DNA from 2 places in the Aeromonas veronii genome. Region 2 is predicted to be linked to the other one. Evidence: riboswitches for the same ligand, from Rfam matches in the RefSeq annotation. Region 2 holds a riboswitch; the other holds the start of a gene.
The links. Region 2 has a riboswitch for lysine ahead of ABNP46_RS11875 (Na+/H+ antiporter NhaC family protein). Riboswitches for the same ligand answer to the same signal wherever they lie in the genome.
Positions count from the first base shown of each region.

Region 1: another riboswitch for lysine. It lies ahead of lysC (lysine-sensitive aspartokinase 3); the one in region 2 lies ahead of ABNP46_RS11875 (Na+/H+ antiporter NhaC family protein).

Region 1 covers NZ_CP157875.1:1,693,625-1,698,044, reverse strand. Annotated here, with positions in the region: gene msrA (peptide-methionine (S)-S-oxide reductase MsrA) at 218-850, opposite strand; gene argA (amino-acid N-acetyltransferase) at 1,099-2,427, shown strand; lysine riboswitch at 2,559-2,780, shown strand; gene lysC (lysine-sensitive aspartokinase 3) at 2,867-4,219, shown strand; gene ABNP46_RS07940 (hypothetical protein) at 4,320-4,420, opposite strand, start outside.
Region 2 covers NZ_CP157875.1:2,575,321-2,579,740, forward strand. Annotated here, with positions in the region: gene ABNP46_RS11870 (thymidine kinase) at 1-287, opposite strand, end outside; gene ABNP46_RS11875 (Na+/H+ antiporter NhaC family protein) at 374-1,954, opposite strand; lysine riboswitch at 2,041-2,212, opposite strand; gene ABNP46_RS11880 (H-NS family histone-like protein) at 2,535-2,942, shown strand; gene ABNP46_RS11885 (cob(I)yrinic acid a,c-diamide adenosyltransferase) at 3,014-3,577, opposite strand; gene ABNP46_RS11890 (DUF3820 family protein) at 3,574-3,804, opposite strand; gene queE (7-carboxy-7-deazaguanine synthase QueE) at 3,806-4,420, opposite strand, start outside.

The DNA.
Region 1 (4,420 bases), 880 kb from region 2:
GCTTGTCTAAGTTGAATGAATCTCGAGGCAAGAAAAATGTGTCTGGTCTTGGCTGCCGTCCTTGGTAGCTACCTGTTTAGTCAGCGCCAGTTCAGTTAAGTTCCCCGCCGTGACAGATTTTTTTCAATTTTCTTTCCGTTTCACTCGTTTCTTTGTGTTTCTCTCGTCTAGCCATTAAAAAGGGGCCTGAACGGCCCCTTTTTAGCATGTTTTGCACTCAGCGATTCAGGCTGGGGGGCAGACAGACCCCGATCCCCCCGAGGCCACAGTAGCCTTCCGGGTTCTTCTCCAGATATTGCTGGTGGTAATCCTCGGCATAGTAGAAGGGAGCCAGCGGCAGGATGCGGGTGGTGATGGTACGCCCGTCACCGCTCGCCGCCATGGCCTGCTGGAAGGCGGCCAGGCTCTGCTGGGCGATGGCTTCCTGGCTCTCGTCCCCGACGAAGATCACCGAGCGATACTGGGTGCCCACATCCCCGCCCTGGCGCATGCCCTGGGCCGGATCGTGCTGCTCCCAGAACAGCTTGAGCAGGGCGCCATAGCTGGTGACCTTGGGATCGAAGATCACCTGCACCGTCTCCGCATGACCGGTCAGACCGCTGCACACCTCCTTGTAGGTGGGGTTGGGGGTCAGCCCCCCCTGATAACCGGCGGCGGTGGAATAGACGCCGGGCTGCTGCCAGAACAGACGCTCCACGCCCCAGAAGCAACCCATGCCAAACCAGGCGGACTCCAGCCCCTCGGGCCAGGGTCCCTGAGTCGGATGGCCATTGACCGCGTGCTGCTGGCCAATCACCAGCGCCTCACGTCGACCCGGCAGCGCCTCTGCCGGTGAAATAATCTGCTCCATATGCCCTGTCCTTGTATAAAACTCGCGAAATGCCGCGACTGACGAAAAGGAGTATCGAAGATAACAGGTTATGGCATGGGATCAACTTGGCCGGACGCCGCCTGACCCACGCCAGTTTCCCGTCCTCTCCCCTCCCCCTGGAGGAGATAAATGGCAGCAACAGCCATCAAATCAATATTTAGTCTTGATTTGTGAATTTATTTTCATATATTGAGCAAATTGCTGTTTTTTTATGGATGAAGTCTCAAGTGCGTGAACGCGAACCCAGCCTGGTCTATGCCTTTCGGCAATCCACCCCCTATGTCAACGTGCACAGAGGTGCCACCTTCGTGCTGATGATGGGGGGCGAAGCCATCTGCCACCCCAACTTTGCCAACATCGTCACCGACATCGCCCTGTTGCAGACCCTCGGCATCCGACTGGTACTGGTGTTCGGCTCCCGCCCGCAGAACGACGAGGCGCTGGCCCGGGCCGGCATCGAGGCGCAGTACCACAAGCGCATCCGGGTCACCGACGATCAGAGCTTCGACCTCATCAAACAGGTGTGTGGCGGGCTGCAGTACGACATCACGGCCCAGCTCTCCATGGGGATCGCCAACACCCCCATGCAGGGGGCACGCCTGAGCGTGGTGAGTGGCAACTTCGTCACCGCCCAGCCGCTCGGGGTGGAGGATGGCGTCGACTACTGCCACAGCGGCCGGGTGCGCCGCATCGATGTGGAGGGGATCCGTCGCCAGCTGGATCAGCAGGCCATGGTGCTCATCTCCCCCATCGGCTGCTCGGTCACCGGCGAGAGCTTCAACCTGAGCTCGGAAGAGGTGGCACGGCGGGTGGCGGTGGATCTGAAAGCGGACAAGCTCATCTGTTTCAGTAGCACCCAGGGGGTCATGGACAGGCACGGCGAGGCCATCTCCGAGCTCTTCCCCGAGCAGGCCGAAGAGCTCCTGGTGGAGCTGGAGCAGGCAGGGGAAGAGATGTCCGGCACCGCCCGTTACCTGCGCGCGGCCATCGCTTCGTGTCGCGGCGGCGTGCCCCGCTCCCACCTGGTGAGCTATCAGGATGACGGCGCCATGTTGCAGGAGCTGTTCAGCCGCGACGGCCTCGGCACCCAGATAGTGCGCGAAAGTGCCGAGCGGGCGCGGGCCGCCGCCATCGAAGACATCGGCGGCATCCTGGACCTCATCCGCCCGCTGGAAGAGGAAGGCATACTGGTGCGCCGCTCCCGCGAGCAACTGGAGATGGAGATCGACAAGTTCACCATCATCGAGCGGGACGGTCTCATCATCGGCTGCGCCGCCCTCTACTGCTTCATGGAGGAGGCCATGGCCGAGATGGCCTGCGTCGCCATCCACCCGGATTACCGCAACTCCAACCGTGGGGATCAGCTGATCGCCAAGGTGGCCGAGCGGGCCAAACGGCTCGGTATCGAGCGTCTGTTCGTGCTCACCACCCGCTCCATTCACTGGTTCCGGGAACGGGGCTTCGAGCCGCTGGAGGTGGAAGACTTGCCAGTGGCGCGCCAGCGCTTCTACAACTGGCAGCGCAGATCCAAGGTATTGTCCAAGACTATCGCGTAACTCTTTGTACGAAGCATTTAGCTAACTGATTGATCTTGTGTCTGGTTCCTGTCGATTGTTGATTTTTTTGCAAACTCGATTGACAGTGCATTCCAGTGCAGGGTATTTCTACATGCACGCCACCTCAGGGTGGCACCAGAAGAGGAGCGCTGCCCAGGCAGCCCAAGGGAGGACGCCAGCGTCCGGTGAACTTGGGTCAGGGGGAGCAGCGCCGAGACGAGGCGAGTCGCTGGAGACCACCACGTCGGCTGCGGGGGCTGAATCCCCCGGGTTGTCATCGGTCGTGTGCATCCCACAGGCATCCATCAGGATGTCTGTGGGATGGGCACCGCGGATGGAGTGCTTCTGGCCGGGACCCTCGTGTTTTCCTGCCATTTATCGCCTCCTCCTCTCTTTTGCCTGCTGAAACCGGATTTTCACCTTGAGACAGGAGTATGTTATGAGCCAGATCAACGTCGCCAAGTTCGGCGGAACCAGTGTCGCCGATGCCGCGGCCATGAACCATTGTGCCGACGTGGTACTGGCCAATCCGGCGACCCGGGTGGTGGTGCTGAGCGCCAGCGCCGGCGTCACCAACCTGCTGGTGAGTCTGGCACAAGGGGAACTGGACGAGGCGGGTCAGGATGCCCAGCTCGCCCGGCTCGCCGACATTCAGCAAGCCATACTGACGGCGCTGGGGGAACCTGGCGATGTGAGCGCCATCATCCACGCTCAGCTCGCCGAGATCCGGACCATGGCCCGTCAGGCCCAGTTGCACACGGACGCTGAACTCGCCGACAGGCTCATCGCCTGCGGTGAACTGATGTCGACCCGCCTCTTTACCGAGCTGCTGCACCAGCGCGGCGTCAAGGCCCAGTGGCAGGATGCGCGCCAGCTGATGCGCACCGACAGCCGCTTTGGCAAGGCGAGCGTGGATCTCGCCGCCACCCGCACCCTCTGCCAGGCCAGTCTGGGCCCCCTGCTTGGCGACAGCCTGGTCATCACCCAGGGCTTCATCGGCGCCGACGGCGACGGCCGTACCACCACCCTGGGACGCGGGGGCTCCGACTACAGCGCGGCCCTGCTGGCCGAGGCGCTGGATGCCAGCAGCATCGAGATCTGGACCGACGTGCCCGGCATCTACACCACGGATCCGCGCCTCGTCACCCGGGCCCGTCCCATTCCCGAAATCAGCTTCGTGGAGGCGGCCGAGATGGCCACCTTCGGCGCCAAGGTACTGCATCCGGCCACCCTGCAACCGGCCCTGCGCCAGGACATTCCGGTCTTCGTCGGCTCCGCCAAGGATCCGGCCGCCGGCGGCACCTGGATCCGCGCCAGCACCACCACCAACCCGCTGTTCCGGGCCGTGGCCCTGCGCCGCTCCCAGGTGCTGGTCACCCTGCACAGCCTCAACATGTTCCACGCCTACGGCTTTTTGGCCGAAGTGTTCGGCATCCTGGCGCGCCATCGCATCTCGGTGGATCTCATCACCACCTCCGAGGTGAGCGTGTCGCTCACCCTGGATCACACCGGCAGCCAGAGCAACGGCGAGCCGATCCTGAGTGACAAGGTGCTGGCGGAGCTGGGGCAGTTGTGCAAGGTCGAAGTGGAAACGGATCTTGCACTGGTGGCCCTCATCGGCAACCGCATGAGTGAGGCGGCCGGGGTCGGCAGCCGGGTATTTGATGCCATCCGCGAGCACAATATCCGCATGATCTGCTACGGCGCCAGCGCCCATAACCTCTGCTTCCTGGTCAAAGAGAGCGAGGCGGGCCACATCGTCAACCGTCTCCATCAGGAGCTGCTCGACTGAGCCCAATGACGACAATCCTCCATCAACAAGAAGAGGGGCCCCTGCCCCCTCTTCTTGTTTTCGTATCGGCAATCCGCCGCGGCATCGCCGCTTGTCGCGACTACGCCTGGACGGCCTGTGGCAGCAGATGCTCCCTGATGGGTTCGCGCAGGGCCGCGAGCCGCGCGAGCAAGCCCTGCTGACCGAGCCCGGCCTCCTCGT
Region 2 (4,420 bases):
TGCTCCCGGGTCAGGAACTGGGCTTCGTCGACGATGAACACATCGATCTTCTTCTCGCCGTGGCGTGTCTGGACCATCTCGAACAGATCACAGCTGTCACTGAACACTTCCACCTTCAGCTCTAAGCCTACTCTGGCACTGATCACCCCGGTTCCGAAGCGATCGTCGATGACCGGCGTCATGGCCAGCGGAACCATGCCGCGCTCCAGGTAGTTGAAGTGCGCCTGAATAAGCTGGGTCGACTTGCCCGAGTTCATGGTGGCGAATTTGTAGTGCAGTGAAGCCATGGTACTGTTCCGAAACTGAATTTATGGGGCGCATGCTAACCAATGCCCCCGCCAAAACCAAGGGGCCCGTGGGCCCCTTGTTTCATTTATGCGACTGCCAGTGCTCTCGCCTGCCGCGCCTTGCGCAGGTGATAGCCGGAGAAGATGACAAACCAGAGGGCGCTGACGGTGAAGCCTGCCAGCACGGAGTGCATCAGCCCCATCACCAGGTAGCCCATGGCCGCGCCGAAGGCGATGGCCAGGGCATAGGGCAGCTGGGTCATCACGTGATCAATGTGATGGCACCCGGCGCCGGTGGCCGACAGTATGCTGGTGCTGGAGATGGGTGAGCTGTGATCCCCGAACACCGAGCCCGCCAGCACGGCGGCCAGCATGGGCAGCATCAGGGCCACATCGCTCGCGGCCGCCATGTCACCGGCCAGCGGCAGCATGATGCCGAAGGTGCCCCAGCTGGTGCCGGTGGCAAACGCCATGGCGCAGGAGAGCACGAACACCACGGCGGGCAGCACTTCCACCGGCAGATTGCCGTTGGCCATGGAAGCCAGGTACTTGCCGGTCTCCACGTCGCGCACCACGGCACCGATGGTCCAGGCGAACAGCAGGATGTTGATGGCGGGCAGCATGGCCATCACGCCTTGCGGCGCTGCCTTCATCCAGTTCTTGGCACCGAGCTTGAGGCGCATGGCCAGGCCGATGGAGACCACCAGGCTGCACAGGGCGCCATAGACCAGGGAGGAGCCAACATTGGTGTTTTCGAACGAGCCGAGCACGCTGAAGGGCTCACCCTTGCTGGCCAGCACGGCGGCGCCGGAGTCAATCATGAAGTAGACGGTGGCCAGGGTCAGGGTCAGGATCGGCAGCACCATGTCGATCATGCCGCCGTTGCTCTCCTCGGGGCACTCCATGTCTAGACCGATGGGTCGGCCCTTGGACTCATCCCACAGCTTGCCCTCCAAAGCCCACTGCTCGTGCTGGCGCATGGAGCCGATGTCGAGCTGAAAGGCGATCACCACCAGCACCATGATCAGGGTGAATACGGCGTAGAGGTTCATGGGGATCATCTCGACGAAAGCGGAGATGGGGCTTTGATCCGTCAGGCCATGGGCCGCCATGATGCCCCCCACCAGGGCGATGATGTAGGCCCCCCAGGAGGAGATGGGCATCAGCACGCAGACCGGCGCTGCGGTGGAGTCCAGCAGATAGGCCAGCTTGGCGCGGGAGATCTGGAAACGGTCGGTGACCGGACGGCAGATGGCCCCCACCGACAGACTGTGGAAGAAATCATCGATGAAGAAGGCAAACACCATCATGCCGGTCAGCGCCTTGGCCCCCTTGCGGGTCTTGGCGCGTTTCGCGGCCCACTCGGCGAAGGCGCGAGTGGCACCGGAGACGCTCATCAGACTGATGAGGCCACCCAGCAGCAGCATGAACAGGATCATGTTGACGTTGTCGCGATTGAGCGCGCCATCGACCCAGAAGATCTTGAGCACGGTGTTCAGCATGTAATGCAGGGAAGCGAGGGGGTCAAACTGATTGAGCAGCAGGCTGCCCGCGATGATACCCACCCCCAGCGACACCAGGACGCGGCGGGTGATGATAGCCAATGCGACGGCCAGCAAGGGGGGAACGATAGACCAACCGGAGTCGGCGTAGTGAACGATGTCCATGATCTCTTTGCACCTAAAGACAGCAGGTGGAGATCTACCGAGAGGATAAAGAAACAAAACCCATGGGGAGGTAATACTCCTCAGCCCCTTCAGGTAGCGCTCCATAGTGGATGACTATGGCAGTCCTGCACCTGTTCGATGCAGAACCAGCAACCCGGTATGATGGCCTGGTCACTTCGGCGCCGACTCCTTTCCTCGAGCATCGCAGGCATCACCCTCCGCTCGGTTACTCATAGGCAGCGCGCCTCTACTTAAAGGTATTCGGGGCACATTTTATCGAGGCACGGTGTGATAGCAAGTTTTTTGATTAAAATTCAATGCGAGTATGGCGATGAATCGCGAAGCGGTAGTCAAATGGTTCACAAAAATCGATACAGCCGACATTTTCATCTATCAGGAACTCATTTGAAGATTAATGACTGCCCATCGAGGCAATATATCGCCCCACCATCTCGCCTGGCTTAATTTATATTTTCCCATAATTAATTCCGCGCGCTTGACTTGATGGCAAGCCCCCCTATAAATTAACGAAAATAGCTTTTTATCCCCCCTGTATATTTCTGCTCGCGTGGTAGCCAATATGAACGAATTTCTGAAAGTGCTGTTGAATATCCGTAGTCTGCGGGCGACCTGCCGTGAACTGACCCTGGAACAATTGGAAGAAGGTCTGGAAAAACTCACCGCCATCGTCACCGAACGCCAGCAGGATGAATCTGCCGACCGTCAGGCGCGGGAAGAACATCAACGTAAAATTGCCGAATATGCCGAAATGCTGAAAGCGGCCGGTATTGACCCCGCCGAATTGGTGGGCACAGTGGCCGTCGATTCCCCCAAAGCCGGTAAAAGCAAGCGTGCCCCCCGCCCCGCCAAATATCGTTATCTCGATGACAACGGCGTGGAAAAAACCTGGACCGGTCAGGGTCGCATGCCCTCCACCATTGCCAAGGCCGTGGCCGAAGGTAAATCCGTGGAAGCATTCGCCATCTGAAAACAGCGCGACCCTTGCAATAAAAAACCTCTCCATGGCGAGGTTTTTTATTGTCCCGAATTCGGCCTAGCCTAACCGCGATCTGCGGCCTTGACCCAAAGCACCTCGGGCGTGCCGGTACAGACGAGCAGATACCGCGCCACCGTGAAGAACCAGTCGCTCAGCCGATTCAGATAGGGCAAGACCGCCGGATTGACCTGCTCGGTGCGACTCAGGCCCAGCAGCAACCGCTCGCAGCGGCGGGTCAGGGTACGCACCACGTGGGCCTGGGCCGCCGCCCGGGAGCCGCTTGGCAAAATGAAATTATGCAGCGCAGGCAACTTGGCGCTATAGGCATCTATTTGCTGTTCGAGGCGCAATGTCCACTGCTCGCTGACCTGCCACAGCTCGCTATTTTGCGCCTCGCTGGAAAAGGCCAGCTCCCCTCCCAAGTCAAATAATTCCTGCTGCAGCAATATCAGCTCGGCCAGCAGGGTTTTCTCCTGCTCGGGTATTTCAGCCATCAACAGACCTATCTGGGAATTTAACTCATCGATGGCGCCATAGGTCTCGACGCGCGGATCATCCTTAGCCAAACGGGAGCCATCGGCCAAGCGAGTGAGTCCCTTGTCCCCCTGCCGGGTATATATTCTCATGGCGACATCCTGCTAATAATGGGAATAATCATGGGCTCCAGTCCATTGAGTTTTATCTCGTACGCCAGTGCCAATGACTGGCCCAGGGATCCTGCCGGAAAACCGGTGCGGGCCATCCACACCAGATAGGGCTCCGGAATATCGATGATACGCCAACCCCGATATTTTCCGTAAGGCATCTTGTTTGCCAGGGTGAGCAATACCCGCTCGTCCGTGAGATTATCCATCTTAATCGATATTCAGATATTTGTGAGTCTGGATGGATAGTCGCCAATTGCGGGCGATACAGGTCGCCATGGCCAGTTCGGTGGCCCTCGGCTTCTGACTGATGGGCTGCAAGGCAATCACCACATCGGGGCGCAGACTGGCGGTCGCCAGCAGGGCATCGAGCTCCTCGATGTGTCGCTCGGTCGCCACCGGATGCTTGATCTCGTTCGCCCGCTCGAGCGCCGACACCAGTACAGGCAAGCCCCCCTTCATCCCAATCTTCGGGGAGACGGTGACCCAGGTCTGTGCATGGGTCAGGATCTCGCTGGTACCGCTGGTTTCGATCTGTACCTGGTAACCCGCATCCAGCAGGGCGCCCGAGAGCTCATGGAGATCGTAGAGGCAGGGCTCGCCGCCGGTGATCACCACATGGCGCGCCTGGTAGCCCAGGATCTTGAAGCTCTCGAGGATCGCCTCCGTGCTCATCTTGCTCCAGCCATCGGACTCGTTGGATCTGTCCAGCACCTCGGCTGGGCCCACTTCACGGGCCGGATCCACCACCCAGGTATGACGGGTATCGCACCAGGGGCAGCCCACGGGGCAACCCTGCAGGCGCACGAAGATGGCGGGCAGGCC